2 regions of the Cupriavidus sp. GW823-FHT07B10 genome follow, and region 2 is predicted to be linked to the other one. Evidence: predicted binding sites of a transcription regulator. Region 2 holds the regulator's gene; the other holds the start of a gene.

Region 1 (15,486 bases), 180 kb from region 2:
ACTGGCCGAAGGACTCGGTCAGCGGGGCCTTGGAGGTCTTGCCCTCTGCCTTCATGCGCTGGAACGCCGGCGATTCATTCATCGACAGGCGGATATATACCGACACGCCCAGCAGCAGGATCGACACCAGGAACGGGATGCGCCAGCCCCAGGTCTCGAAGTTGGGTCCGGTCATTTCGCGGCACAGCAGGATCACGATCAGCGACAGGAACAGGCCCAGCGTGGCCGTGGTCTGGATCCACGAGGTATAGGCGCCGCGCTTGCCGTGCGGTGCGTGCTCGGCCACGTAGGTGGCGGCACCGCCGTACTCGCCGCCGAGCGCCAGGCCTTGCAGCATGCGCAGTGCGATCAGGATGATCGGCGCGGCCCAGCCGATGGTGGCATAGCCCGGCAGCAGGCCGACGATGAAGGTCGACAGGCCCATGAGCAGGATCGTCACCAGGAAGGTGTACTTGCGCCCGATCATGTCGCCCAGGCGGCCGAACACCAGCGCGCCGAACGGCCGCACGATAAAGCCGGCGGCGAATGCGAGCAGCGCGAAGATGAAGGCCGAGGTGGGATCCAGTCCGGCGAAGAACTGCTTGGCAATGATTGCCGCCAGCGAGCCGTAGAGATAAAAGTCGTACCACTCGAACACCGTGCCCAGCGATGAGGCAAAGATCACCTTGCGCTCTTCGGCTGTCATCGGTGCGTTCTGCGCGCCCCCTGCGGGCACCGCAACGTTTTGCACGTTTGCCATATTGTCTCCTCCGTCTGGAATGGATCTCGGGTGGGCGTGGCGCGGGAAAGACCGCGCGGCTGGCCGCTATGCCTGAGTTGCAGAGGATTGTGGGTGGCGAAACTTACTGCGTTCTGACAGAACGGGGCACGGAATCGTCAAAGAATATCGGGGTATACGCTAGCCGTGGGCGCGAGTTTGGCTGCTGCGCTGCGGGGCGCAATTCACTTGTGTGGCGGAATGGCGCGCTTTGCAGGGCTGCGGCTATGCAGCATCAGTGCCTGTTCCGCGCGAGGCGCCCTGCGAAGGCGCAGGGGCGGGCGCGGCCAGGCTATCGGCGTCCGCTTCGCCGTCGGCGCGGTTCATGCGCCAGGCGTAGAGCGCGGCCATCAGCACGTAGACCACCAGCGCGCCTTGCGCGCCGACCCAGAACGAGAACGGCCAGCCAAAGAAGTCGAAGCGCAGGTCGCGCGCAAACCATGCCACCACGAAGGTGACGGTGAACCAGATCGCGAGCAGGCCGCAGATCCAGCGCAGGTTGCGCCGCCAGGCCTGGCGCTGGCGGGCTTCGGCACTATCGGGGGCGGGGCTGTCGTTCATGCGGGCGGCAGGTAGTCGGGCCGGCGCAGCGTCACGCGGAAATGCGCGCCGGCCAGCCGTGGCGATTGTTGGTAGACGTGGTCGGAAATCTGGACGTCGCCGCCGTGCTGCTGCACGATCTCGCGCACGATGGCCAGGCCCAGGCCGCTGCCTTCGGTATTGGTGCCGAGCACGCGGTAGAAGCGCTCCATCACGCGCTCGCGCTCGGCCGGCGCAATGCCCGGGCCGGTGTCTTCCACATCCAGGTAGGCGAACGGCTCGAAGGCATCGGCGCTGACGCGCACCGTGGCGTGCCCGCCGCGCGGCGTGTAGCGGATGGCGTTGTCGAGCAGGTTGTTCAGCATCTCGGTCAGCATCAGGCGGTTGCCTTGCACCATCACCGGATGTTCGTCGGCATCCAGGCCCAGGTCGATGTCGCGCGCCCAAGCCTGCGGCAGCCAGTCCTTGACCACCTCGCGCGCGAGCGCCGCCAGGTCCAGCGCGGCCATGCCGCCGGTGCCCGCCAGGTTTTCCATGCGCGCCAGCGACAGCAGCTGCGTGACCAGGTGCGCGGTGCGCTCAGAGCTGCCGGCGATCTGCGCCAGCGAGCGCCGCAGCTCTTCCGGCGACTGCTCGCGCTGCGCCAGCTCGGCCTGCATGCGCAGGCCCGCCAGCGGCGTCTTCATCTGGTGCGCGGCATCGGCGATAAAGCGCTTCTGGGTCTGCACCGACTGGTCCAGGCGCGCCAGCAGGTCGTTGAACGAACCCACCAGCGGCGTGATTTCCTGCGGCGCGGCGCGTTCGTCGATCGGGCTGGTATCGCCGGGGTTGCGCGCGCGGATGCGCTGCTGGATCGCGGTCAGCGGCGCCAGCCCGCGCGACAGCCCGAACCACACCAGCACCACCGCCAGCGGCAGGATCACGAACTGCGGCAGGATCACGCCCTTGATGATCTCGTTGGCCAGGCGCGCGCGCTTGTCCAGCGTCTCGGCCACCTGCACCAGCACCGGCTGGCTGCCGCTGACCTGCTTCAGGTCGATATAGGTGTAGGCCACGCGCACGTCGTTGCCGGCCACGCGGTCATCGCGCAGGGACACCAGCCCCGCGTGGCCCTGGTCCTCCTCGGACGGCAGCGGCAGGTCGTGGTCGCCGGCGATGTATTCGCCGCGCTTGCCGACCACCTGGTAGTAGATGTTGTCGGTCTCGTCGGCGCGCAGGATCTCGCGCGCCGACAGCGGCAGCTGCAGCGTGATGCGCCCGTTGACCTCGCGCACCTGCTGCGACAGCACGATGGCGCTGGCTTCCAGCGCGCGGTCGAAGGGCCCGTTGGCGATCGACTTGGCCACCAGGTAGGTCACCGCGATGCTCATCGGCCAGAGCAGCAGCAGCGGCGCCAGCATCCAGTCGAGGATCTCACCGAACAATGAGCGCGGCGCGGAATTTGCCGCGCTTTCCTCCAGGTGCGGCAACGCGTCGGCCAGATCCTGGTCGGTAGTGTCCGGGGCCGGGGCGGCGGAAGGAGGGGGTGGCGCGGGGCGGGGCACGCGCCGCCAGGGCAGTCGCAGCAGGCTCATCTCGGCGAGGTTGCGCTCAGGTCAGTCGCGTGGCCTGCGGTGGGGTCGGATCAGTGATGCGTGGCCACCGCCGGCTGGAATTTCTCCAGGCAGTAGCCAAGCCCGCGCACGGTGGCGATGCGGATGCCGCCGACTTCGATCTTCTTGCGCAGCCGGTGCACGTAGACCTCGATGGCGTTGTTGCTGACTTCCTCGCCCCATTCGCACAGGTGGTCCACCAGCTGCTCTTTCGATACCAGGCGGCCGCTGCGTGTCAGCAGGATCTCCAGCAACCCGATCTCGCGCGCGGACAGGTCCAGCATCTGCTCGTTGAGATAGGCGATGCGTCCGACCTGGTCGTAGGCCAGCGGCCCGTGCCGCATCAGCGTGGCGCCGCCGCCGGCGCCGCGCCGCACCAGCGCGCGCACGCGCGCTTCAAGCTCGGACAGGGCAAAGGGCTTGGCCATATAGTCGTCGGCGCCCAGGTCCAGGCCCTTGACGCGCTCGTCGACGCTGTCGGCGGCGGTCAGGATCAGCACCGGCAGCATGGCGCCGCGCGCGCGCAGGCGCTTGAGCACTTCCAGCCCGGACATGCGCGGCAGGCCCAGGTCCAGGATCAGCAGGTCGAAGGTCTGGGTCGACAGCGCGGAATCGGCTTCCAGGCCGTTGGTGACGTGGTCGACGGCGTAACCCGAGTGGCGTAGCGAGCGCGTCAGGCCGTCCGCCAGCACGTCGTCATCTTCGGCGATCAGAATGCGCATGGTTGTCTCCACCCTGGCCGGCATAGCCGGCGCCGGCGGAATGGGGCGCGATGGGGCTTGCCAAGCATACTGTTTTTTTATACAGTACCCGCACGTTCCGCTGGGGCTGCCCGGGGAGACCCCCTGGAGAGCGGCCGCGCAGACAGCCGGGCCGGCGCTGGAGCCGGAAAATGCCGGTGCCGCGCCACATGCGGCCTATTTATACACCATTGATTCAAGGACGACCATGGACGACAAGAAGGCAGGTGCCGGCGTGAGCGCCGAGAAGCAGAAGGCGCTTGCCGCCGCGCTCTCCCAGATCGAGAAGCAGTTCGGCAAGGGCTCGATCATGCGCCTGGGCGACGGCGAGGTCGAGAAGGACATTCAGGTGGTATCCACCGGTTCGCTCGGCCTGGACATCGCGCTTGGCGTCGGTGGCCTGCCGCGCGGCCGCGTGGTCGAGATCTATGGTCCGGAATCGTCGGGCAAGACCACGCTGACGCTGCAGGTCGTGGCCGAGATGCAGAAGCTGGGCGGCACCTGCGCCTTTATCGACGCCGAGCATGCGCTGGACGTCAGCTACGCCAACAAGCTGGGCGTCAACGTCGGCGACCTGCTGATCTCGCAGCCGGACACCGGCGAACAGGCGCTGGAAATCACCGACGCGCTGGTGCGCTCGGGCTCGATCGACCTGATCGTGATCGACTCGGTGGCGGCGCTGGTGCCCAAGGCCGAAATCGAAGGCGAAATGGGCGATTCGCTGCCCGGCCTGCAGGCCCGCCTGATGAGCCAGGCGCTGCGCAAGCTGACCGGCACCATCAAGCGCACCAACTGCCTGGTGATCTTCATCAACCAGATCCGCATGAAGATCGGCGTGATGTTCGGCTCGCCGGAAACCACCACCGGCGGCAACGCGCTCAAGTTCTACGCCTCGGTGCGCCTGGATATCCGCCGCATCGGCTCGATCAAGAAGGGCGACGACGTGATCGGCAACGAGACCAAGGTCAAGGTGGTCAAGAACAAGGTCTCGCCGCCGTTCCGCGAAGCCTTCTTCGACATCCTCTACGGCCAGGGCATCTCGCGCCAGGGCGAGATCATCGACCTGGGCGTGGACGCCAAGATCGTCGAAAAGTCCGGCGCCTGGTACAGCTACAACGGCGACAAGATCGGCCAGGGCAAGGACAACGCGCGCGAATACCTGCGCGAGAACCCTGACATCGCCGACGAGATCGAGAACAAGGTGCGCGCGGCGCTGGGCGTGGTGGCCATGAACCCCACGGCGGCTGCCACGCCGGTAGCGGTCGAAGACTGACCGCGCCAGCGGCCATTGCGCCATCCGGAAGGCCGGGGCATCGCCGATGCCCCGGCCTTTTTGCTTGGCGCGGATCCCCTCCATCCACAGATTCCGGCAACCCATGGCAACCCGTCCCCCGCTTTCGCTGAAGGCCCGCGCCGTCGGCTACCTGTCGCGCCGCGAGCACAGCCGTGCCGAGCTGGCGCGCAAGCTGGCGCCGCATGCCGAGTCGGCCGAGCAGCTGGAGCAGTTGCTGGACGCGCTGGAGCGCGAGAACTGGCTGTCGAACCAGCGCTTTGCCGACAGCCTGGTGCACCGCCGCGGCGCCCGCTACGGCACCGCGCGCGTGATGCAGGAAGCCAAGACCCACAAGCTCGGCAGCGAGCAACTGGGCGATCTGCAGGAGCGGCTGCGCGCCACGGAAGTGGAGCGCGCCCGTGAGGTCTGGCGCAAGCGCTTCGGCACCCCGCCGGACACGCCCGAAGCGCGGGCCAGGCAGATCCGCTTCATGGTGGCGCGCGGGTTCTCGCGTTCGGTCGTCGGCAAGATCATCCAGGGTGCGGACGAAGACTACGGCGACGACGGTGGCGAGGCCTGATGCGCCATGGTCGGCCGACAATCCCGCTGCGACAGTTGCTGCACAAGGATGTTCCCGGCCAAAGCGGCGCGGCATGTTAAACTCCCCCGGTTTTCGGTGCTCCGGCACCGCCGTTCCCCAGCCCCCGTATTTCCAGCCTGGCCATGCCTCTGTCCCAGCCCGTCAACCGCTCCCAGCGTCACCGTCGCGCCATTACGGCCGAGGCGTACCAGAGAGAGGACGGCTTGTGGGATATCGAGGTGCGCCTGACCGACACCAAGCCTCGCGACATCGAACTGGCCGGCGACCGCGTCCGCCCGGTAGGCCAGCCCCTGCACGACCTGTGGTTGCGCGTCACGATCAATGAGGAAATGACGGTGCTGGATGCCGAGGCCTGCTCGGACTGGGTGCCGTATCCATCTCATTGCGACACGATCGGCCCGGCTTACCGCAAGCTGATCGGCCTGAACCTGCGCAAGGGCTTTCGCAAGGCCGTGCGCGAGCGCCTGGGCGGCATGCACGGTTGCTCACACCTGACCGAGGCCGCTGGCGTGCTGCCCAGCACGGCGATCCAGGCCTTTGCCGGTGAAGTCATCAATATCCGCGACAACGGCGAGGACGACCCGAATCCGGAGCCGCCCTATCAGTTGAACGGCTGCCACGCCCTGCGTTTCGATGGCGAGGTGGTTCGTCAGTTTTACCCGCGCTGGTATGGTCACCAGCCGACGCCCAAGGTACGGGCCGAGGCAGCACCTGCCGTCGCAACTGCGCCTCAGGCGCCGCCCGCGGCCAATGGCGACCGCGGCAATGATGGCAACGACGCTGTCCCGGCCGAGCGGCCGACCGGCACCTCCGGCTGATTCTCAGGATTGGCCAGCCTGACGAGAGAGTTCGTCTTCTTTCAGATTCTTCCCTTCTACCTTTTACGCCTACCCGAAAGGAAACACGCATGAATATCCATGAGTATCAAGGCAAGGAAATCCTGCGCAAATACAATGTGCCGGTTCCGCGCGGCATCCCCGCGTTCTCGGTTGACGAGGCCCTGAAGGCCGCAGAAACGCTCGGCGGCCCGGTGTGGGTCGTCAAGGCTCAGATTCATGCGGGTGGCCGCGGCAAGGGCGGCGGCGTGAAGGTTGCCAAGAGCATCGACGACGTCAAGACCTACGCTTCGAACATCCTGGGCATGCAGCTGGTCACGCACCAGACCGGCCCGGAAGGCAAGAAGGTCAACCGTCTGCTGATCGAAGAAGGCGCCGACATCAAGAAGGAACTGTACGTTTCGCTGGTGGTGGACCGTGTTTCGCAGAAGGTCGCGCTGATGGCCTCGAGCGAAGGCGGCATGGACATCGAAGAAGTCGCCGCCCACAGCCCGGAAAAGATCCACACCCTGATCATCGAGCCGTCGGTTGGCCTGACCGACGCTGAAGCCGACGACATCGCCCGCAAGATCGGCGTGCCCGACACGAGCGTGGCGCAAGCCCGCCAGGCCCTGCAAGGCCTGTACAAGGCGTTCTATGAAACCGACGCTTCGCTGGCTGAAATCAACCCGCTGATCCTGACCGGCGACGGCAAGGTCATCGCGCTGGACGCCAAGTTCAACTTCGACTCGAACGCGCTGTTCCGTCACCCGGAAATCGTTGCCTACCGCGACCTGGATGAAGAAGACGCCAACGAAATCGAAGCCTCGAAGTTCGACCTGGCCTACATCTCGCTGGACGGCAACATCGGCTGCCTGGTGAACGGCGCCGGCCTGGCCATGGCCACCATGGACACCATCAAGCTGTTCGGCGGCGAGCCGGCCAACTTCCTCGACGTGGGCGGCGGTGCCACCACCGAGAAGGTGACCGAAGCCTTCAAGCTGATGCTGAGCAACAAGAACGTGCAGGCCATCCTGGTCAACATCTTCGGCGGCATCATGCGTTGCGACGTGATCGCCGAAGGCGTGATCTCCGCTTCCAAGGCCGTGCACCTGACGGTGCCGCTGGTCGTGCGCATGAAGGGCACCAACGAAGACCTCGGCAAGAAGATGCTGGCCGACTCGGGCCTGCCCATCATCTCGGCCGACACGATGGAAGAAGCCGCCCAGAAGGTGGTGGCCGCTGCCGCTGGCAAGTAAGCCGTCGCACGAACGCAACCATACGCGAACGCGGGCGGTGCGCAGGCGCTCCCTTGAGCCCCTGTGCGCGCCGCTCGTAGCCAAGCAAAGGATTACAGCATGTCGATTCTGATCAACAAAGACACCAAGGTCATCACCCAGGGCATTACCGGCAAGACCGGCCAGTTCCACACCCGTGGCTGCCGCGACTACGCCAACGGCAAGAACGCCTTCGTAGCAGGCGTGAACCCCAAGAAGGCCGGCGAAGACTTCGAAGGCATTCCCATCTACGCCAGCGTCAAGGACGCCAAGGCCCAGACCGGCGCCACCGTGTCGGTCATCTACGTGCCGCCCGCAGGCGCCGCTGCCGCGATCTGGGAAGCCGTTGACGCCGACCTGGACCTGGTGGTCTGCATTACCGAAGGCATCCCCGTGCGCGACATGATGGAAGTCAAGGACCGCATGCGCCGCGAGAACAAGAAGACCCTGCTGCTGGGACCGAACTGCCCGGGCCTGATCACGCCGGACGAAATCAAGATCGGCATCATGCCGGGCCACATCCACCGCAAGGGCCGCATCGGCGTAGTGTCGCGCTCGGGCACGCTGACGTACGAAGCCGTGGGCCAGCTGACCGCGCTGGGCCTGGGCCAGTCGTCGGCTGTCGGCATTGGTGGCGACCCCATCAACGGCCTGAAGCACATCGACGTGATGAAGATGTTCAACGACGATCCGGAAACGGACGCCGTGGTCATGATCGGTGAGATCGGCGGTCCGGACGAAGCCAACGCGGCTTACTGGATCAAGGAAAACATGAAGAAGCCGGTGGTTGGCTTCATCGCTGGCGTGACCGCGCCTCCGGGCAAGCGCATGGGCCACGCCGGCGCGCTGATCTCGGGCGGTGCCGATACCGCCCAGGCCAAGCTGGAAATCATGGAAGCCTGCGGTATCAAGGTGACCAAGAACCCGTCGGAGATGGGCCGCCTGCTGAAGGCAATGCTGTAAGTCGTACCTCGCCATTCCAGCGAGCGCTGGAATGGCGAACCAGGCAATGCCCCCGCCCGCGCGGGGGCATTGTCATTCTGGAGGACGGATTCGGCGTGGCTTCCGGCACGAAACATTACAGGATTGAAATCTAATCGAAAGGTTCGTGCGGTAAACAGTCATGTCCGTGTTTCGAGACATCCGAAATCCCGTCAGATGACGGGTGTGCAACCTATAAAATTCGAGGAGCCCTCCCGTGGAACTGCTGTCTTCCACCACATTCTGGATTGCGTTGGGATCGATCATCCTGACCAATATCGTCCTGTCCGGCGACAACGCGGTGGTGATCGCGCTCGCCTCGCGCAACCTGCCGCCCGCCCAGCAGAAGAAAGCCATCTTCTGGGGCAGTGCCGCCGCCATCATCATGCGCGTGGTGCTGACCGTGGCCGCGGTCAAGCTGCTGAGCCTGCCGTACCTGAAGATCGTCGGTGCCGTGCTGCTGGTCTACATCGGCGTGCAACTGCTGACCGGCGATGACGATGAGGAAGGCCACGACGGCAAGGACAATATCTGGGCCGCCATCCGCACCATCCTGATCGCGGACCTGGTGATGTCGCTCGACAACGTGGTGGCCGTGGCCGCCGCCGCGCAGAAGGGCCCCGAGGGCAGCCAGCTGATGCTGCTGATCATCGGCCTGGGCCTGTCGATCCCGCTGATCGTGTTCGGCAGCACGCTGCTGCTCAAGGTCATGGAGCGCTTCCCGGTCATCATCGTGCTGGGTGCCGCGCTGTTGGGCTACCTGGCCGGCGAAATGCTGGTCAGCGACCCGGTCGACGCCGCCTGGTTCGAAGTCCACGTGCCGCACGCCCACCTGGTATTCGGCGCCGCCGGCGCGATCATGGTGGTGATCATGGGCAAGCTGCTGAGCCGCCGGTCGGCACAGGCCGCCTGACGAGATTTCGCCCAGGCGAGAAGGGCGGCCAGCTGGCCGCCCTTTTTCGTTGGCGCGCCGCAAGGCGGCCGTCGGTGCCTTGGCCAACTAACTCATGTGAGTGATCGCACATTTTGTCGCTTCGCGCGGCGGTAGCGAGCGCAAGTGACAAATTTTGGCGCATACGGCATGCATCCCCCTGATGGGTGACGAAATTTGTCGCTTTTCACCCCCAACCGATGGGGGATGCCGCTGGCACGGTTACTGCTCAATAGTCCCCGCGTCACGAAACCGAAGACGTGCAACGCTCAACTAAAATCTCTTCGAGGGGTCAAATCATGCAACGGGTACAACAACTGAAGAAGCTGGGCCGTCGTGTCCAGAAGGGCTTTACGCTGATCGAACTGATGATCGTGGTGGCGATCATTGGTATTTTGGCGGCTATTGCGATTCCGCAGTATCAGGATTATGTGACGCGGTCGCGTTGGTCGGACGTCTATTCGCAAGTTGCCCCTTTGAAAATGGCCATCGCTGAGTGCAGTCAAGTCAATAACGGCGTAATCGATGCCAAATGCGATACTGATGTACTCTTGAAGACGGCCACTGGCTATCCGGCACTTCCGGCGCCGACCAATGCCACTGTAACCTTGACCGCGAAGACCGGGGCAGTTGTGATGACGGGTAAGGCTGCACTGCTCGGTTGTGAAGTCACGCTGACTCCGGACAATACTAGCAACGCGAACGCGATTAAATGGGCAGCTACCAACACTGGTGCCGCGCCCTGTACCAAGGCAAAAACGGGTATCTGATTCTGTCTGATTGCTACCTAAAGAAGAAGCGCCTTCGGGCGCTTTTTCTTTAGGTAGCGCCCAAGCTATCATGCGCCTTTCCCCTAACCAGGCGCCTCAATGCCGCCGTCCCGGACCAACATCCCGTCGGCTGCCCTCATCGCAGCCATCGTCTTTCCCCTGCTAGTCTCCCGGCACACGCTGCCGCTCGCGACGTTCTACGGCGAATGGACCGCCGCGCTCTGCGCGCTCGCCGTCCTCGCGATCCATGCGGGTCGCCGCCCAGTGGCATCGCCTGGAGTGTCGCTGCCGTGGGTGACACTGCTGTTTCTCTGGCTGGTCGTCGTCGGACTTGTCTCGGGCGCCACTGGCCATCACGACATCACTGGTAGCCGCCTCACCACCATCCTCACGCTGTTCCTGGGCGCAGCGGTGACATGCGCCGCATGGTCGTACCGAGGCACGCCTGCGGCATCCACTCAGAACATCGGAGACACCCTCGCCACCGCCTTCTTCATCGCCGGCCTGCTGGGCACCCTCACGCAATGGGTGCAGCTGTTCCATCTCGAACCCCGCGCCTTCGGCCTCGTCTCCAGCTATTTCTACGACAACAACCGCCGCCTGTGGGGCAACCTGAACCAGCCCAATCACCAGGCCACCGTTGAAGGCCTGGCGCTGGTGGCATCCGTGTGGCTGGCCTCGCGTGGCCGCCTACGTTTCCCGATGTGGCTAGCCGCCGTGGCCCTGCTGGAAAGCGGCATCGTGCTATCCGGTTCGCGCACTGGCGTGCTGCATGTTGGCCTCGCTGCGATCTACGCGCTGGTCGCGGCGTGGCTCACGCGAGGCGGGCGGCGCGACTCGGACCCAATGCAGCGGCCAGTCGGTCTGCTCGTCGCAGCCGTAGCAATGGTGGCGATGCTACTGATCCTGCAACCCGCAATCCGCGCCGCAGGGCAAGCCTTCGACTGGCGTCTGTTCGACACCATCGCGCAACTCGAAGCCGAAGACCAGATGTCCGCGCGCGGCGCACTGTGGACCCACGCGCTGGCAATGTTCCGCTCCCACCCGTGGTTCGGCGTCGGCTGGGGCGAGTTCGGCTGGGCGCAATTCCAGCAGTTGCAGCAAGTCGGCGTGAAGGTGGAGATGTCCCTGCACGCCCACAACGCCATCCTCGACCTGCTGGCAAAGACGGGCATCGTCGGTACCGCCGGCGTAGGCCTGATCCTGCTGGCGTGGCTATGGCGCGTGATTCGCGTTCGCTTGTGGCACGGCGATAGCGAAGAGCGCAAGCAGACCGTGCTGGTTCTCACCTGGCTGGCGATGCTGTGCGCGCATTCGATGCTCGAATACCCGCTGCATTATCTCTATTTCTTCCTGCCGTTCTGCTTCATGCTCGGTTGGCTGGAGCCGTCGGGTTTCGGGCGTTGGCGCGTGCCGATGCCAGTGGCACGTGGGCTGGCGCTCGCGTTTGTCGTGGTGGCTGTGGCCGTGCTGGCCACCATGTGGCAAGACTACCGCCGCGCCGAAGCCCGCGAATACGCCAGCAGCGAAGGCCGCAACGCCTTGCCGATGCCGCGCTTCTGGTTCCGCCAGCACGCGCAGGCCGACGCTGCCGGCCTGGCCACCATTACGCCGGCCAATGCGGCAGAGTTGTTGCCCGCCCACATCGCCGCCGTCCACCTGCTGCCTACGCCGACCATGATCGCGCGCACCGCATGGCTGCTGGCGCTGACCGGCGATCCTGCGCAAGGCCGCCAGTGGATGGAACGGCTGCGCTGGTACTACCTTGGCGATGAAGTCGCGCAATACGCCGAGATTGCGAAGGCCTGCCGCGACCTGACGCCAGACGAACGCCCGCAGGCATTCTGCGCATGGGTCGGCGACCGTTCGCGTCGGTATTCCGAATGGCGCCGGGACTGACCTAGTAGTACGGATACGGGCTGTAATAGACCGGTGGCGGAGGCGGCGGATAGTAGTAGTACCGTGGTGACGGCGGCGCAGCGGCGACGCGTCCGGGGGCCGGCACGCGGTTGCCGCTGGCGTACATGCACTGTACGTAGGCGGCATCGTATTGCTGTTGCGTGCCGTAGCCGGCGTACTGGGCATTGCCAGCGCCGACCGCCGCGCCAGTCAGCAGGCCGACGCCCGCACCCACCGCCGCACCCGATCCGCCATTGAACGCCGCGCCCGCCGCTGCGCCCAGCGCGGTGCCGACCACGGCGCTGCCGACGGCGGCATTGTTGGCGGCCTGCGAGGATGAGACACCGCCCACCCGCCCGAAGGCGAACTGGCGGCAGTTGTAGTCGTCGGCGCGGAACTGGTCGAAGCTCTTGCCGGTGCCCGGCAGCACCATCACGCTGGGGCCGGCAGGCATCACGGCGCAGGCGCCGAGGGTCAGGGTAGCCACGGCCAGCGTGGCGCGGGTCAGGGCATGCATGGTGTCACCCCGCATCAGAAGTTGGCCGGCGGCTGTGCCGGTATGCGCTGCCAGCCGCCGGGGCAGGACTGCACATAGGGGTAGTAGCCTTCGGGCTGGTCGCAGTGGTACCACCAGCCCTGCTGCGGCGCTACGCCGTCCGGGCCGGGGACCGGCACGGGGCCGTTCGGACCCTGTTCGATGTACTGCGGCGGCGCCGCGGGTGCGGTGACCACGGCGGGCGGGTAGTAGTACGGGGCGGGGTAGCCATACGGGTAGCCGCCATAGAACACGCCGGGCCCGAAATAGAGGCCCACGCCGACGCTTGTGCGTGTCTTGATGAAGCCGCCGCGTGCGTCGCTATCGTGCAAAGCGGCATCGTGGAGATCGGCCCGCCCGGCGAGGGCGGCGCCGCTTGCGGCCGTGGCCGCGAGTGCCAGGGCGATCTGGCAGAGCATGCGCCCGTTCATGGTATCCACCTCATCCCCGCGCGCACCGCATGGCACGCCACGGACAGGGTCAGCAGGCCGCAACCAGCGGCGGGCCTGCAATCATATTGAATACCAAATTGTCCCGCGCCGGCGCCACGGCGGCCCGGCTGGAAATGCGGCGTTACCTCTATTACCGGGGAACGACCCTGGCGTAAGACATCGTGACACTGCCCATCGCGGCGCGTGTTGCAGGCGTCACGTGCGGAGGTCAGCCGACCGCCACCCAATCCCCCGACTTGCCCCCATGCTTTTCCAGCAACTTCACATTGCCGATCACCATGCCGCGGTCCACCGCCTTGCACATGTCGTAGATCGTCAGCAGCGCCACCTGCACGCCGGTCAGCGCTTCCATCTCCACGCCGGTCTGGCCGCGGGTTTCGGTGCGCACGGTGCAGGCTACGGTGGCGGTGGCCTCGTCCAGCGCGAACTCGACCGCCACCTTGGTCAGGCCGATCGGGTGGCATAGCGGGATCAGGTCGGCGGTGCGCTTGGTGGCCATGATCGCCGCCACGCGGGCGATGCCGATCACGTCGCCTTTCTTGGCGCTGCCGTCGCGCACCAGCGTGAAGGTGGCTGGCTGCATGGTGATGGTGCCGGTGGCCACGGCGACGCGGTGGGTGCTGGCCTTGTCGCCGACGTCGACCATGTGGGCTTGTCCGGCGGTATCGAAATGGGTGAGCTGGGTCATGATCGAGAGCTTCAGTGCGAACTGCGTGCTGGTGGCCGCCGGCGTCCCTGGGAAGCATCCGATGGGAACGGCCACGGGAGGCCGCTATCATAGCAACATGCCAAAACACCCATCGCTTCGCAGGTCTGCCGCACGCGGCCCCGGCGCCGTGGCGGACGCTGTTCCCGCCGGCTCCGCGTCACATCGCGCAGGCGCCGGCCATTGCCGCGCTGGCGGCGCATGGACGCCATGGCGGCGGCCGCTGGCGGCGCTGCTGGCGCTGACGTTCGCGGCGCCGGCCTGGCCCCAGGGTACGCCGCGCACGGCCCCGGCGCCAGCCACGCCGGTGGCGGCTGCGCCCGCGGCCCGGCCCCCGCAGCCGGTGCCCGCCATCTCGGGCGAGGCCAGCGACCAGGTCTATGACAACCTGAACCGCAGCGTGAAGGCGGGCCAGAAGTCCGAGTTCGGCCTGCGCACCAACAACGCGGTGGTGGAGGCCGGCGGCGTGCAGCTGCCGGACCTGGGCGACCCGTCCACGGCGTCGCTGTCGCCCGACATGGAAAAGCGCCTGGGCGACCGCATCATGCGCGATATCCGGCGCGACCCGCTGTACGTGCCGGATCCGCTGCTGTCCGATTACCTGAACGCGCTGGGCTACCGGCTGGTGCAGGCGGCGCGGCGCCAGAATATCTCCGGCTCGACCGGTGCGGGCACCTTTGCCACCGGCTTTGACCTGTTCGCGGTGCGTGACCGCAGCATCAACGCGTTTGCGCTGCCGGGCGGCTATATCGGCGTGCATACCGGGCTGCTGGTGCAGTCCGATACGGAATCGGAACTGGCCTCGGTGCTGGGCCATGAAATCGGCCACGTGATGCAGCGGCATATCGCGCGTGGCATCACCTCGCAGGACCAGTCGATGTGGATCGCGCTGGCCTCGATGGTGCTGGCGGGCCTGGCCGCCACGCGCAGCCCGGACGCCGCGGCGGCGCTGGCCATGGGCGGGCAGGGCGCGGCCATCGCCAACCAGCTGTCGTTTTCGCGCGGGGCCGAGCGCGAGGCCGACCGGGTCGGCTTCCAGATCCTGACCGCGGCGGGGTTTGACCCGCAGGGCATGCCCGATTTCTTCATGCGCCTGCAGCGCGCATCGGGGACCGCGGAAAACTCGGTCCCGTCTTATGTGCGGACTCACCCGCTGACCTCCGAGCGGATTGCCGACATGCAGGACCGCGTCAGCCATGCCAGCAAGCGCAAGGTCGCCAACACGCCTGAATACGAGTTTGCGCGGATGCGGGCCCGCGTGATCCAGGAATCGTCGCCCAGCGACCTGCAGAACCTGCGCGCGGCGCTGCGCACGCAACTGCCGGGAGCAACGGCACTGCGTGCTCCGGCGCTGCACTACGGCCTTGCCTTCACCGAGCAGCGGCTGGGCCGCTACCCGGCCGCCGAACAGGAGCTGGCCGAGGCGCGCCGTCTCTACGGCAATATTCCCGGCGCCTCCTCGGGCAGCCCCATGCTGGACGTGATGGCGGTGGAACTGGCGCGCGCGCAGGGCCGCGTGCCCGAGGCGCTGTCCCAGGCCAGCGCGTCGATGAAGGCGTTCCCGCTGTCGCATGCGGTGGCGATTGCCTATGCCGATACCCTGGTCGGCTCAGGCCG
Region 2 (15,486 bases):
GCCACCACGTGGAACCAGCGGCTCATCAGGCGCTGGCCCAGGAAGAAGATGACGCCCAGGGCCACCACGATCTTGACCGTGGCCAGGCCCAGCGCCACCATCAGGTCGCCCGGATCGCGCGACAGCGCCGGGATCACGATCAGCAGCGGCACCACCGCCAGATCCTGGAACAGCAGGATGCTGATGATATTGCGGCCCTGCTCGCTCTCAAGCTCCATGCGCTCGGACAGCATCTTGGAGACGATCGCGGTGGAAGACATCGCCAGCGCCCCGCCCAGCGCCACCGACGCCTGCCAGGACAGCGGGAACAGCCAGTTGAAAGCCCAGCTGGCCGGCACCACCGCCAGCATCGACAGCACCACCTGCGAGCCGCCCAGGCCGAACACCAGCCGCTTCATCGAGCGCAGCTTGGTCAGGTTGAACTCCAGCCCGATCGAGAACATCAGGAAGACCACGCCGAATTCGGCCAGGTACTTGGTCTGCGCGGTGTCGCTGGCCAGCCCCAGCGCATGGGGGCCGATCAGGATGCCGACGGCCAGGTAGCCGAGCATCGGCGGCAGCTGCAGCATGCGGAATGCGACCACGCCGAAGACGGCGGCGGCCAGCAGCACCAGGGTCAGTTCCAGCGGAGAATGCATCAGGCGGTCTGGGTGACCGGCCAGGCGCACGTCCGACCCGGCACGGGCACCCTGCCGGCAAAATACGGCGAGCACGGCAAGCACGACGTGCGCCATGGGTCGGGCCAGGCGCCATCGCATTCGTTGGTATACTTCGTCGCCATGATAGCCAATTTCGATGCGGATCGAGCACTCAGGCTCGCCCGCGACACTCTCCAGACCGAAGCCGATGCGGTTTCCGCACTTTCCGGACGCCTGAACGGCGACTTTGCCCGTGCCGTGCTGCTGATCCTGCAATGCACCGGGCGCGTGGTCGTCTCGGGCATCGGCAAGTCCGGCCATATCGGGCGCAAGGTCGCGGCCACGCTGGCCTCTACCGGCACGCCGGCGTTCTTCGTGCACCCGGCCGAAGCCAGCCACGGCGACCTGGGCATGGTCACGCGCGACGACGTGCTGATCGCCTTCTCCAATTCGGGCGAGACCGGCGAGCTGCTGTCGATCATCCCGATCGTCAAGCGCATCGGCGCGCGGCTGATCTCGGTCACCGGCAACCCCGACTCCAACCTGGCCAAGCTGGCCGACGTCCACCTGGACGCGGCGGTCGAGAAAGAAGCCTGCCCGCTGAACCTGGCGCCGACGGCCAGCACCACCGCGGCGCTGGCGCTGGGCGATGCGCTGGCAGTGGCGGTTCTCGATGCGCGCGGCTTTGGCGAGGAAGACTTCGCGCGCTCGCACCCCGGCGGCGCGCTCGGGCGCAAGCTGCTGACCCATGTGCGCGACGTGATGCGCACCGGCAACGCCGTGCCCGAGGTGCGTGAAAACACCCCGCTGGCCCAGGCGCTGATGGAAATCACCCGCAAGGGCATGGCCATGACCGCCGTGGTGGACCCGGACGGACACGCCATCGGCGTCTTCACCGACGGCGACCTGCGCCGCCTTCTGGAAACCCCGCGCGACTGGAAGACCGTTCCCATCGGCGACGTCATGCACCGCAACCCGCACGTGGTCAACGAGAACCAGCTCGCCGTCGAAGCGGTGCAGGTGATGGAGGCCAACCGCATCAACCAGCTGCTGGTGGTGGATGACGACGGCCGCCTGACCGGCGCGCTGCATATCCACGACCTGACCCGCGCCAAGGTCATCTGAGCGGGCGCGGGCCCGGCACAACCGGCACAACGCCAAGGACACCATGCAGGCACTCCTCGCCTCCCTCAGCGGCATCGTCATGCGGCTGCTGCCGCTGCTGCTGATGGCCTTCGTGGCGGGCAGCACGTTCTGGCTGGTCCAGATCAACTCCCCCAAGGAAGACCCGGCCGCGCAAAGCGCCAAGAAGCATGAGCCCGACTACTTCATGGACCGCTTCTCGGCCACTGAGCTGGCGCCGGACGGCAGCACCAAAATCCGCTTTACCGGCGAGCGCATGGTCCATTTCGAGGATGACCAGACCTACGAGGTGACCCGGCCCGCCATGCGCGCGTATGAGCCGGACCGCCCGCCGGTCACCGCCCGCGCCGATATGGGCCGCATGAACGCCGAGGGTTCGGTGATCGACCTGTACGGCAACGGCTTCGTCATGCGCCAGCAGGGCGTGGACGTGTCCAAGGACCCGCAGCTGACCGCCGCATCCAGTTATTTCCAGCTGCTGGTCAATGACGACATCGTCAAGACCGACAAGCCGGTCAAGCTGACGCGCGGCCCGTCGGTGATGACCGCCAACGGCCTGATCTTCAACAACGTCACGCGCGAAGTACAATTGCTCGGCAATGTACGCGGCACCATCATCACCGGGCCGACCCCTGGCCGCGCGCCGGGGTCCTGAGCCCCGGCCCGGGGGCCGCACCAACCCGCACCAACGTACCCAGACGCCCTCAAGCAACCCTGCCAACATGACTGCTTCCCTGACGACATCGTCCCGTCGACGCACCGCCCCGGCCCTGCTCGCCCTGGCCATGGCCTTCGGCCTGCTGGCCCAGCCCGCCCTGGCCGAGCGCGCGGACCGCGACAAGCCGATGGTGCTGGAGGCGGACAACGCCAGCTATGACGACGTCAAGCAGATCTATACGCTGACCGGCAATGTGGTGCTGACCAAGGGCACCATGATCCTGAAGTCCGACGCCGCCGAACTGCGCACCGATCCCGAGGGCTACCAGTTCGCGGTGGCCACCGCCAAGCCGGGCAAGCAGGCCTACATCCGGCAGAAGCGCGAAGGCGTCGACGAATACATCGACGGCTGGGGCGACCGCATCGAGTACGACGGCAAGCAGGAGTACTCCAAGCTGATCGGCAATGCCCGCATGGCGCGCCTGCAGGGCGCCAAGCAGGTCGACGAGATCCGCGGCGCGGTGCTGACCTACGACAGCCGCAAGGAGTTCTACACGGCTGCCGGCGGCGGTAGCGGCGATGCCGCGGCCGCCAATCCGTCCGGCCGCGTGCGCGCGGTGCTGTCGCCGCGCCAGGACCAGAAGGCCGGCGCCACGGGCAGCGGCGGCTCGCCGCTGGACCTGAAGCCGGCGCCCGCGCCTGCCAACAAACCCTGACGCCTGGCGCCGGCTGCGTGCATCGCATGCGGCCGGCGCCAGAAACGCCTGAACGCCAGACTGTGCCAATGACCGATACCGCAACCATCGCCGACAAGCCTTCCGTCGAAGCCTCCACCGTCCTTGCCGGCGGCAGCACGCTGGTCGTGCGCCACCTGAAGAAACGCTATGGCTCGCGCACGGTGGTCAAGGACGTCTCGCTCGACGTGAAGAGCGGCGAGGTGGTCGGCCTGCTCGGGCCCAACGGCGCGGGCAAGACCACCTCCTTCTACATGATCGTGGGCCTGGTGGCGCTGGACGAAGGGGATATCGTGCTCGACGGCGACCACATCAGCGGCCTGCCGATCCACGAGCGCGCGCGCATGGGGCTGTCGTACCTGCCGCAGGAAGCCTCGGTATTCCGCAAGCTCAACGTCGAAGAGAACATCCGCGCGGTGCTGGAGCTGCAGGTGAGCAACGGCAAGCCCCTGCCCAAGGCCGAGATCGAGCGCCGCCTGGATTCGCTGCTCGACGACCTGCAGATCGCGCACCTGCGCAACAACCCGGCGCTGTCGCTGTCGGGCGGCGAGCGCCGCCGCGTGGAAATCGCGCGCGCGCTGGCGTCGTCGCCGCGCTTCATCCTGCTGGACGAACCCTTCGCCGGCGTGGACCCGATCGCCGTGGGCGAGATCCAGCGCATCGTCAGCTTCCTCAAGGCACGCAATATCGGCGTGCTGATCACCGACCACAACGTGCGCGAGACGCTCGGCATCTGCGACCACGCCTACATCATCAGCGAAGGCACGGTGCTGGCCGCGGGCCAGCCCGAGGAAATCATCGCCAATGACGCAGTGCGGCGCGTCTACCTGGGCGAGAACTTCCGCATGTGATGCAGCGGCCTGCCATGGAGCGGCAGGCCTATTCGCGGGCGCACGTGGGCCTGCCACAGCCAGCAGCGATCAGACCGCATAAGCGATAGCAATTTCCGTTCCAACAACGGAAAGATGCGCATAGAATAGGTCGCATGAAACCGTCGCTACAGCTCCGCCTTTCCCAGCATCTGGCCCTGACCCCGCAACTGCAGCAGTCGATCCGGCTGCTGCAGCTTTCCACGCTGGAACTGCAGCAAGAGGTCGAACAGGCACTGACGGAAAACCCTCTGCTCGAACGCGAGAACGACTGGATCGAAAGCCCGCTGCGCGTGGCGGCCGACGGCTCGGTCAACCTGCAGAGCGCACCGGCGCCCGCGCCGGCAGAGCCGCAGGGCAATGGCGAGGCCCGCGCCGACGGCGCGGCTGACGACGACAGCTATGGCGACAGCGGCAACGGCGACGACTATGGCAGCAGCGACTGGAGCCTGGACGACTTTGCCCGCCGCCCCCAGGGCGACGAGGACGAAAAAACGCCGATGCAGCTGCGCGAAGCCGAGCCAACGCTGCGCGAGTACCTGATGGAACAGCTCACGCCGCTGAAGATCTCGGCGCGCGACAAGGGCCTGGCCATCTTCCTGATCGAATCGCTCGACGACGATGGCTACCTGAGCGCATCGCTTGAGGAGATCTGCACGGAGTTGCCGGAAGAACTCGAGTTCGAGATCGAGGAGGTCCACGCCATCCTCACGCTGCTGCAGAGCTTCGACCCGCCCGGCGTGGGCGCGCGCAACGCCGCCGAGTGCCTGGCCCTGCAGTTGCGGCGCCTGACGCACCCGCAGCGCGAACTGGCCCTGAACATCGTGACCAACCACCTGGAGTTGCTCGCAGTACGCGACTACACGCGGCTGAAGAAGGCGCTGCAGGTGGATGAAGCGGCGCTGAAGTCCGCACACGAACTGATCCGCTCGCTGGCGCCCTACCCCGGCCATGCATACAGCCGCCCGGAGGCGGACTTCGTGGTGCCGGACGTGTTCGTGCGCAAGGGTGGCGGCGGCTGGATCGCGCAGCTCAATCCGGATGTGATGCCGAGGCTGCGCATCAATGACATGTATGCGCAAATCCTGCGTGGCGCAAAGGGTGAGTCCGGCACCGCCGGGCTGCAGCAGAAGCTGCAGGAGGCGCGCTGGCTGATCAAGAACATCCAGCAGAGGTTCGACACAATCCTGCGTGTCTCGCAGGCCATTGTCGAGCGTCAAAAGAACTTTTTCAGCCACGGCGAAATCGCCATGCGCCCCTTGGTTTTGCGGGAGATTGCCGATACACTGGGTTTACACGAGTCAACCATCTCCCGGGTGACGACCAATAAATATATGGCAACGCCGATGGGTACTTTCGAACTGAAGTACTTCTTCGGCAGCCACGTGTCCACCGAAACCGGTGGCGCGGCTTCGTCAACGGCCATCCGCGCCTTGATCAAGCAACTGATAGGAGCCGAAGACCCGAGGAATCCCCTTTCCGACAGTCGCATTGCCGAACTGCTGGGCGAACAAGGCTTCGTTGTCGCACGCCGCACCGTTGCCAAGTATCGCGAAGCCCTGAAGATCCCCGCAGTCAATCTCCGCAAGTCTTTGTAGCCGAGCCCACCGCCTGCCTGGTGAGGCTCTTTCAGAAGGAGAAGCGCTATGAACTTCAAGATCAGTGGACACCACCTGGACATCACGCCCCCTCTGCGTGAGTACGTGGAAACGAAGCTGGAGCGAATCGTCAGGCATTTCGATCAAGTCATTGGCGTTAGTGTGCTGCTCTCTGTCGACAACCATAAGGAAAAGGACCGGCGTCAGTACGCGGAAATCAATCTACATCTCAAGGGCAAGGACATCTTTGTCGAAGCGCATCACGAAGACCTGTATGCAGCGATCGACGCACTCGTCGACAAGCTGGACCGTCAGGTGATCCGCTACAAGGATCGCGTGCAAGGCCACGACCGCGAAGCGGTCAAGTACCAGATGGCCGCAGCGCAAATGCAGCAATGACCGTGCCCGGCAGCCCCGCAGCGGGCTGCTGAATCAGGATTGAACAGGCAAGCCGCGCCAAGAAGCGCGGCTTTTTTGCGCCCTCGCGTTCCCGGTTGCCGCCGGCATGCCGCGCCCGCACTGGCGGCGCGGCCCGGCTGTGGCGCCGGAGCCGATGCTTTTCACCCGAATGAGCAAGGGTGTTCGCAAGCGCTGCGCCAAGGTGTATGCTGCGCCATACAAAGAGAGGGAATCCTGGCCGTGCCCCGCACCGGTGCACCGGCTCCCCGCCGCGGAGGCACCATTGCATCACCATGTATCTTTCTGCACCGGCTTGCCCCGTTGCGCTGCACAATGCGGGAGTAGTCGCTGCTCTATAATGGGCCGGACGCCTCCGGCCAGGCCAACGGCAGGCCGGAGCCAGCCCACTGCCCGGCGGAACGGTCCGCCCGCTAACTGAAATCCTGCGCATCGCCCATGAATCGTTTGGCCAAATTGCTGCCACCCGGCAACATCACCCTCGACGTCAGCGTCACCAGCAAGAAGCGTGTGTTCGAGCAGGCCGGGCTCCTCTTCGAGAACAACCATGGTGTGGCGCGCGCCATCGTGACGGACAACCTGTTCGCGCGCGAGTCGCTTGGATCCACCGGCCTGGGCGCCGGCGTGGCAATCCCGCACGGCCGCATCAAGGGCCTGAAGCAGCCGCTGGCCGCGTTCATGCGCCTGGCCGAACCAATTCCGTTCGAATCGCCCGATGGCAAGCCGGTATCGCTGCTGATCTTCCTGCTGGTGCCCGAACAGGCTACGCAGCAGCACCTGGAAATCCTGTCCGAAATCGCGCAACTGCTTTCCGACCGCGACATGCGTGAAGGGCTGGCCACGCTGCCCACGCCCGATGCCGTCCATCAGTTGCTGATCGCATGGCATCCCTGATCCCCTGATCCCTCAAGCGGGCCGGCACCAGACCGGGCAGGCGCCAAGGCGCTTCGCAAACCGCCCCACCAGTCATACCGCATGGAACTCACCGGCGTCACCTCCCAGTCCATCTTCGACGACAACGCAGCCGACATCAAACTCTCGTGGGTGGCCGGCCTGGAAGGTGCGGATCGCGCCTTCGATGTGGAGTTCGCCCGCGAAGCCACCTCCGCCGCCGACCTGGTGGGCCACCTGAACCTGATCCACCCCAACCGCATCCAGGTGCTCGGCAAGCCCGAGATCACTTATTACCAGCGGTTGGACGACGAGACCCGCAAGCGCCAGATGGGCGAGCTGATCCTGCTGGAGCCGCCCTTCCTGGTGATCGCCGACGGCATGGAGCCGCCGCCCGACCTGGAACTGCGCTGCACGCGCTCGTCCACGCCGCTGTTCACCACGCCGGTGTCGTCGGCCGCGGTGATCGACCACCTGCGCCTGTACCTGTCGCGTATCTCCGCGCCGCGCGTGACCATGCACGGGGTATTCCTCGACATCCTGGGCATGGGCGTGCTGATCATGGGCGAATCGGGCCTGGGCAAGAGCGAACTGGGCCTGGAACTGATCTCGCGCGGCCACGGGCTGGTGGCCGATGATGCCGTGGACTTCGTGCGCCTGGGGCCGGATTTCATTGAAGGCCGCTGCCCGCCGCTGCTGCAGAACCTGCTTGAAGTACGCGGTCTGGGCCTGCTCGACATCAAGACCATCTTCGGTGAGACCGCGGTGCGCCGGAAGATGAAGATCAAGCTGGTGGTGCAGTTGGTGCGTCGCAATGACGGCGAGTTCGAGCGGCTGCCGCTCGATTCGCAATACCTCGACGTGCTGGGCCTGCCGATCCACATGGTCAAGATCCAGGTGGCGGCCGGGCGCAACCTGGCCGTGCTGGTCGAGGCCGCGGTGCGCAACACCATCCTGCGCCTGCGCGGCATCGATACGCTGCGCGACTTCATGGACCGGCAGCGCGCCGCGATGCAGGCCGATGCAGTATCGCGCGGCCAGGGCCGCTTGCTCTGAGCGCCGGCGTTTTCATTTGCTTACAACGGCGTTGACGCAGAACGTCAACGTTCTTCAGGCATGCTCCGTTTTGTGCTGTAATGGGCATCGCGCCCGTTACGGAAGCTGCAACGCCGGCAATGGCGCGCGGCCATGAAGTTTTCCACACCCAGGAGAGCAAGCATGAAGAAATTGATCGCGATGTGCGCGCTGGTCACCCCGATGATCGCCGCCAGCGCTTTTGCACAGACCACCGCCACGCCGGCAACCCCCGCGACGCCAGCCAAGCCGGCGGCCACCGCACCGGCAACGCCGGCCATGCCTGCCACGCCCGCCACCCCGGCTACCCCGGACAAGCCCGCAGCCAACGCCCAGCAGGACAAGATGAAGGCCTGCAATACGCAAGCCGCCGGCAAGAAGGGCGACGAACGCAAGGCGTTCATGAAGGAATGCCTGTCCAAGGGCGCGTCCAAGACCCAGCAGGAGAAAATGGCCTCCTGCAGCAAGTCGGGCAAGGGCAAGAAGGGCGACGAATACAAGGCCTACATGAAGGAATGCCTGTCCAAGGCAGCCTGAGCCGCAACCAGCGCCGCAAGCTGACGACAAAAGCATGGCGAACCGCGAGGTTCGCCATGTTTGCTTTTGCGCGTGGTGTCATGACGCCTTCATCACGTGATGCTATGCTTCAGTTGCTATGCGCATCATCCTCATCACCGGCATATCCGGTTCCGGCAAGTCCGTCGCACTGAACGTGCTCGAAGACGCAGGCTACTACTGCGTGGACAACCTGCCGGCTCAGTTCATCCCGGAACTGACCCGCTATCTCGACAGCCAGGGCTATACGCACCTGGGCGTCGCCACTGACATCCGCAGCCGCGAGTCGCTCGACCAGTTGCCCGACACCGTGCGCGCGCTGGCCGCTGAGCACCAGGTCGAGGTGGTGTTCCTGACCGCCAGCACCGACGCACTGGTGCAGCGCTACTCCGAGACGCGCCGCCGCCACCCGCTCTCGGTCCGTACCGACGGCGTGCCGGGCCCGGGCGGTGAACCCGCCTTCAACGACACCGCGCTGATGGAAGCGATCGAGATGGAGCGTGCGCTGCTGAGCCCGCTGGCCGAGGCCGCGCACCGCATCGACACCAGCAATGTGCGCACCAATACGCTGCGCAGCTGGATCAAGGAGCTGATCCGCGACGACAGCCAGCGGCTGACGCTGCTATTCGAGTCGTTCGGCTTCAAGCACGGCGTGCCCAGCGATGCGGACATGGTGTTCGACGTGCGCTCGCTGCCCAACCCCTATTACGACCTGGCCTTGCGCCCGCTGACGGGGCGCGACACGCCGGTGATCGACTTTCTGCAGGCCCAGCCAATGGTGCTGGCGATGGCCGAGGATATCCGCGCCTACGTGGAAAAGTGGCTGCCGAGTTTCATTGCCGACAACCGCAGCTACCTGACCGTGGCGATCGGCTGCACCGGCGGCCAGCATCGCTCGGTCTATATTGCGGAAAGGCTTGCCAACTACTTCCGGGCGCATGGTAATGTGCTGGTGAGACACCGAGAGCTCGCACCGGCGGGCTGACGCAGGCGGGACTGCCCACTGGCATCATTGGCATCTGCGCGCCGCGTTGGCCGGCTGGCCCATTGCTGCGCGATACCCAAGCTGGCACTGCATGTCCTCGACCGACCTCTACCGTCCCACGGCATCAGAAGATCCGCCGCGGACGCTCGACAACCTGCCGCTGTTCCCGTTGCACACCGTGCTGTTTCCCGGTGGACGGCTGCCATTGCGCGTGTTCGAGGCGCGCTATGTCGACATGGTGCGCAACTGCCTGCGCGACAACACTCCCTTCGGCGTTTGCCTGATCGAAAGCGGCGAGGAAGTGGCCCGGCCGGACCAGCCCACCGTGCCGGAACTGATCGGCTGCCTGGCGGAGATCGTCGACTGCAACATGGAACAGCTGGGCGTGCTCTTGATCCGTGCGCGCGGCCGCGAGCGCTTCCATATCGTCAGCCATGACACCCGCGACGACGGCCTGCTGGTTGCGCGCGCCGAGGTGCTTCCTCCCGACATCATCGACTGCAAGCTGGAGCTGCTGGGCGAATGCCTGGATGCGCTGCGGCGCATTGTCACGCGGCTCCATGCCGAGCAACCCGACCGCCTGCCATTCGACGAGCCCTACCTGTGGGACGACCCGAGCTGGGTCGCCAACCGGCTGTGCGAGTTGCTGCCGGTGCCGCTCAAGGCCAAGCAGATGCTGATGGCGTTGCCCGATGCCGGCATGCGCATCGAGATCGTGCACCGCTACATGCGCCAGAACCACATGCTCTAGGCGCTCAGAACAGCCCGCCGCGGGCCTGGTCCTCCAGCAGCCTGCGCACCGGCGCGGGCGTACCCACCGCATCGAGATCGTCAAGCGAGATCCAGCGCTGCGCGGCTTCCGCGGCGCCGTCCTGCGCCATCAGGCTTGCGCCGTCCGCGCTCACATCGACCCGGATGGCACGGATCAGCAGGCGGAAGTGCGTGAACACATGGGTCAGCTCGCCGGTCAGTGCGGCGCGCGCGGGCTTGCCGAAGGCGCGGGCATAGTCGAGCGCCGCCGCCTCGGCGGCTTCCGTGTCGAAGGGCACGCTGTCGACCGGCATCTCCGGCAGGCTCCACAAGCCGCCCCAGATGCCGCTGCCGGGGCGCAGGCGCAGCAGCACTTCGCGCTGGCGCCGCACCAGCAGCATTACCGTGCTGCGCTCGGGGATGGCCGCGCGCGGCTTGGGCGTGGGCAGCACGCCGGTGAGCCCGTCGCGGCGCGCCACACAGTCGGCCGACAGCGGGCACGCACCGGCATCGGCCAGGCAGGCCGGCTTGCCGCGCGAGCACACCGTGGCGCCCAGGTCCATCAGCCCTTGCGTATAGGCGATCATGTCCTCGGCCTGGCGCGGGCCTGCGGCCGGCAAGGCCAGCTCGGCCAGCTGCCACATGCGCGTTTCCACCACGCGCTCGCCCGGATGGCCGTGGATGCCGAAGCAGCGCGCGAACACGCGCTTGACGTTGCCATCCAGGATTGGAGAACGCACGCCGGCGCTGAACGCGGCGATTGCCGCGGCGGTGGAGCGGCCGATGCCGGGCAATGTGGCCAGCACCGCGGGATCGGTCGGGAAACGGCCACCATGCTCGCTCACCACCTGCATAGCGCAGCGGTGCAGGTTGCGTGCGCGCGAGTAATAGCCCAGCCCCGCCCATAGCGCCATGACCTGGTCGGCAGGCGCCGCCGCCAGCGCCTGCACCGTGGGCAGCTGCGAGACAAAGCGCTGGAAGTAGTCGATCACCGCGCTCACCTGGGTCTGCTGCAGCATGATCTCCGACAGCCAGATGCGGTACGGGTCGCGCGTGTTCTGCCACGGCAGGTCGTGCCGGCCATGCTGGCGCTGCCAGTCGACCACGCTGGCGCCGAAGTCGGGCGGCACGCAGATATCGTCGGGGATGGCGGGAACAGCGCGAGGGGCTGGTTTGCGGGGCATCTGGGTGAAACGTTCTGAAGCGCGGGGCGCGCGGCGCACCAAAGGAAAAGGCGCCGCTAAGTGCGGCGCCACATGATATACCGGCTTCAGGATCAGGCCACCGCAAGGCTCGCGCTGTCGGCTGCAGCCGTCGGCCGCAGCAGCCGCTGCGCGTAGCCCTCGATACGGCCGCTGCGCTCGTCCAGGCCGTTGAGCACTTCCTCGAGTTCGGCAATGCGGCTTTCCAGCGTGTCGGTGGCCTCGTGGATGCGCTCGATCGAATCGACGCGCCGGCGCAGCTGCTTCTGGTGCTCGCGCACCTGCGCTTCCAGCGGCGTCATTACCGACTTGAGCCAGACCTCGATATCGCGGTTCAGGTCGCGGAAGTTCTCCAGCACGCGGCTGGCCATGGTGCTGAAGGCGCTCTGGACCAGCTGCGGGCGCGAGCGCGTCAGCATGCTGACCGTGCCGAAGTGCGCATGCACCAGGCGCAGTGTTTCCTCAAGCTCGGCCACGTAGCGCTCGGCAGTGAACTGCATCGGCGCGGGCAGCGTGAAGCCGTGCTCGGCGTTGAAGCGCCGGTACATGCTTTCGATCAGCTGGTGCAGCTGGCCGATCTTGTTGTCGGCATCGGTCACCAGCCTGGTCAGCTGCGCAAACAGCGCGTCCATGTCTTCGCGCAGTCCGCGCGAGAAGAAGCGCTCTTTCATCTGCTCGCGCGCGCTGCGCATGGTGAGGCGCACGTCGCGCAGTTGCAGGCTCTTGATGATGTCGGCGCTGTGGCGGCCGAAGACCAGGCGCAGCGCCTGGAACTTGCTGATGCTCTGCTCGAACTCTTCCTTCTCGCCCTGCACCCGCATCAGCATGTGCTTGACCATCGCGTGGTTCTTGCCGCGCAGGCCGCGCAGCTCGAACAGCTGCTCGACGATATCGCGGCGGCGGCTCTGCAGCAGCTGCTGCGCGGCGCGCGCCATGTCCTGCACCAGCCGGTGCGCCTGGTCCGAGACGATCTCGCGCCGGCGCGGGATCAGCTGGTCGGACAGCACGTGCTCGAACTCGGGCAGGCCGCTGCGCGCCAGCAGCTCGTCGTCGTGCGTGACCTTGGCCACCAGGCCCTTCTGCGCCGATACCGGATAGACGCGCGACTGTTCGATGCCCAGCACCTGCGCGGTGGTGGACACCTGCCGCGCGATCTCCTGCGCGATCTCGCCCGGCTCGCGCAGCGGATCCCACAGCCCGTCGATCTTGTTGAGCACCGCCAGGCAGCCGCGCCGGTGGCCGGCGCCGACATGGCTGCGCCACAGCTCCAGGTCGCTCTTGGTGACGCCCGCATCGGCGGCCAGCACGAACACCACCACATGGGCATCGGGGATCAGCCGCAGCGTCAGCTCGGGCTCGGTGCCGATCGCATTCAGGCCCGGCGTGTCAAGGATCACCAGGCCCTGGCGCAGTAGCGGATGCGGGAAATTGATGACGGCGTGGCGCCAGCGCGAGATCTCGACCATGCCCTCGGCATCGACCGCGTAGGCGGCATCGGGATCGTTCTCGTGGTACAGGCCCAGCGCCTCGGCCTGCGCCGGCGGCACGCGCACGGTCTGCACCACGTGCTGGAACGCAGCCAGCATGCCCTCGGGCGAAGACGGGTCCAGCGGCACCGAATGCCAGTGCGAAGCCGAGGTGCCGGCCTCCAGGAAGTCGGCGGTAGAGGCCTCCTGCAGGCGTGTCTCGATCGGCAGCAGCCGGATGCACGGCGGCTCGGCCTCGTCGTAGCGCAGCTCGGTCGGGCACATCGTGGTGCGCCCCGCCGACGACGGCAGGATGCGGCGCCCGTAGTCGGCAAAGAAGATGGCGTTGATCAGCTCGCTCTTGCCGCGCGAGAACTCGGCAATGAACGCGACCTTGAGCCGGTCGCTGCGCAGCACGCTCTGGATGCGCTGCACGCGGTCATCGGCCTGGGCGTCGTACAGGTCGTGCTGCTGCAGCCAGGACTGGAATTCGGCCAGTGACTGGAGGACCCCGGTTCTCCAGGCGCCGTATTGTTCGAATTGGTGGGCGAGCGTTGTCATGGAGCTGTTCGGCTGACTTGGTTTTACCTCGGGGCACGCCGCTTTCGCGCTGCGCCCGTGTTCGCACAATGCCGGCCCGACCACGGTCTACCTGCAGGCGGCGGGCCATTTTGTAACTTTTTATGACTGCGCACACGATACAGGTTTCCACGACGGTTTTGTGGAATTCACGCCCCTCAGTAATGGCTTGCACAAGGAGTGTTGCGCCGACCCATCGACAATCGCCGGCGGCGCGCATTGTGCGCCACACGGCGCCTGCCCGGGGTGGCCGCCAAGGCTCAGTGCTGGCAGTTCGGGCAGTAGAAGGTCGAGCGCTGGCCCTGCACGATCTGGCGCACCGGCGTGGCGCAGACCCGGCATGGCTGGCCGGCGCGGTCGTAGACCAGGCAATCCAGCTGGAAATAGCCGCTGGCGCCGTCGCTGCCGACAAAGTCGCGCAGCGTGCTGCCCCCGCGCTCGATTGCCTGTGCCAGGGTCTCGCGCACCGCCTGCGCCAGGCGGTCGCAGCGCGCGCGGCTCAGGCGCCCGGCCGGGGTGGTCGGACGGATGCCGGCGCGGAACAGGCTTTCGGACGCATAGATATTGCCCACGCCGACCACGATGCCGCCGGCCAGCAGCACGGTCTTGATGGCGGCGCTGCGCCCGCGCGTGTGGCGGTGCAGCCAGGCGCCGTCGAAGGCAGGATCGAAGGGCTCGATGCCGAGCGTGCGCAGCAGCGGGTGCGACGGCAGTTCAGCCTCGGGCAGCGTGCTCCACAGGATGGCGCCGAAGCGGCGCGGATCGCGGAAACGCAACACGATGGTTCCCGGTTTGGTGCCCAGCGCGGCGCCGGGCCCGGGGGCCAGCACCAGGTCAAGGTGGTCGTGCGCGCCAGGCGGCGGCGCCTCGGGCAGCACCCGCAGCGTCCCGGTCATGCCCAGGTGGACTAGCAGCCAGCCGGCCGGCTCGCCCGCCGCCTCGCTCACGCATTCCAGCAGCAGGTATTTGCCGCGGCGCTCGATCCGGCGCACCACGCGCTGGGCCAGCCGCATTTCCAGTTGCGGATCGACCGGCCAGCGCAGGCCGCGGTGGCGCACCGTGACCGCGGCGATGCGCCGTCCCACTACATGCGGCAGCAAGCCGCGCCGGGTCACCTCGACCTCGGGCAATTCTGGCATCGAACCTCTCCGTTGGTTACCGCTCAAAACTCCAGCGGCGCCTGCGGGCACCGGCCTGCGGCGCCAAGCAGCGCATTGTAGCGGCAGGCTACAATGCCCTTTATCAATGCGCTTTCTCTCATCCCTCGCCAGCGCGCGCCGGAGCAATCACTACATGTCGGACCTCATGCCGGACCTGATGCCGGACTCCACATTGCAAGCCACCGCGGGCGGCCTCCCGATCGCTTTTCCGGGCGCCGTTTCCCGCACAGCGCGCACGGCTGGCGCCCTGGCCCGGTTTTTCCAGGCGCCCCGCCGCCATGCGCGTGCGCTGGCCGCCTCGGCATTGCTGGCCCTGGCCGCCGGCGCCAGCCACGCCGCGCCGCCTGCGGGCGCCATGCCATTGCCATCGGCACTGCAGCTGGCCGCGGCCGAAAGCGAGCGCCCCGCCGCCGCCAGGTCCGCACGCAGCGCGCTGCCGTCGCTGGAGCTGACCGACGACATCGTCTATATGGTGCTGGCCGCGGAGATTTCCATGCAGCGCGGCCTGGTCGGCCCGGCCTACCGGACCTACATGGAACTGGCCCGGCAGACCCGCGACCCGCGCTTCGCGCAGCGCGCCACCGAGATCGCCTTCAATGCGCGCATCCCGCAGCAGGCACTGGACTCCGCGCGCCTGTGGAAGGAGATTTCTCCGACTTCGCCCGCGGCAGCGCAGGTGCTGTCGACGCTGCTGGTGCTCAACGGCCGCTGGGACGATGCCCGGCCCCTGCTGCAGCAACAGCTGGCGGCGGTGCCGGCCAGCCAGCG

Evidence for each region. Region 2 encodes sigma-54, which starts transcription at its own class of promoters, with help from an activator protein. Its sites were predicted from a motif close to TGGCANGNAANCTGCTTT; they were not measured.
Region 1: a site for sigma-54 is predicted at 9,722-9,739, ahead of AC1Q6V_RS02725 (pilin). Genes of this name have one in related genera too.

The regions. Positions count from the first base shown of each region.
Region 1 covers NZ_JBXAGS010000001.1:543,143-558,628, forward strand. Annotated here, with positions in the region: gene AC1Q6V_RS02675 (MFS transporter) at 1-739, opposite strand, end outside; gene AC1Q6V_RS02680 (DUF4212 domain-containing protein) at 983-1,318, opposite strand; gene AC1Q6V_RS02685 (sensor histidine kinase) at 1,315-2,871, opposite strand; gene AC1Q6V_RS02690 (response regulator) at 2,922-3,611, opposite strand; gene recA (recombinase RecA) at 3,838-4,902, shown strand; gene recX (recombination regulator RecX) at 5,006-5,482, shown strand; gene AC1Q6V_RS02705 (DUF2889 domain-containing protein) at 5,626-6,321, shown strand; gene sucC (ADP-forming succinate--CoA ligase subunit beta) at 6,411-7,577, shown strand; gene sucD (succinate--CoA ligase subunit alpha) at 7,677-8,558, shown strand; gene AC1Q6V_RS02720 (TerC family protein) at 8,794-9,489, shown strand; gene AC1Q6V_RS02725 (pilin) at 9,807-10,277, shown strand; gene AC1Q6V_RS02730 (PglL family O-oligosaccharyltransferase) at 10,377-12,176, shown strand; gene AC1Q6V_RS02735 (glycine zipper family protein) at 12,178-12,693, opposite strand; gene AC1Q6V_RS02740 (hypothetical protein) at 12,708-13,142, opposite strand; gene moaC (cyclic pyranopterin monophosphate synthase MoaC) at 13,372-13,851, opposite strand; gene AC1Q6V_RS02750 (beta-barrel assembly-enhancing protease) at 13,949-15,486, shown strand, end outside.
Region 2 covers NZ_JBXAGS010000001.1:366,435-381,920, reverse strand. Annotated here, with positions in the region: gene AC1Q6V_RS01915 (monovalent cation:proton antiporter family protein) at 1-638, opposite strand, end outside; gene AC1Q6V_RS01910 (KpsF/GutQ family sugar-phosphate isomerase) at 780-1,763, shown strand; gene lptC (LPS export ABC transporter periplasmic protein LptC) at 1,807-2,436, shown strand; gene lptA (lipopolysaccharide transport periplasmic protein LptA) at 2,504-3,154, shown strand; gene lptB (LPS export ABC transporter ATP-binding protein) at 3,223-4,023, shown strand; gene AC1Q6V_RS01890 (RNA polymerase factor sigma-54) at 4,158-5,639, shown strand; gene hpf (ribosome hibernation-promoting factor, HPF/YfiA family) at 5,688-6,038, shown strand; gene ptsN (PTS IIA-like nitrogen regulatory protein PtsN) at 6,495-6,950, shown strand; gene hprK (HPr(Ser) kinase/phosphatase) at 7,032-8,003, shown strand; gene AC1Q6V_RS01870 (PsiF family protein) at 8,166-8,558, shown strand; gene rapZ (RNase adapter RapZ) at 8,677-9,561, shown strand; gene AC1Q6V_RS01860 (LON peptidase substrate-binding domain-containing protein) at 9,653-10,312, shown strand; gene mutY (A/G-specific adenine glycosylase) at 10,317-11,495, opposite strand; gene AC1Q6V_RS01850 (dynamin family protein) at 11,588-13,540, opposite strand; gene mutM (bifunctional DNA-formamidopyrimidine glycosylase/DNA-(apurinic or apyrimidinic site) lyase) at 13,819-14,697, opposite strand; gene AC1Q6V_RS01840 (tetratricopeptide repeat protein) at 14,852-15,486, shown strand, end outside.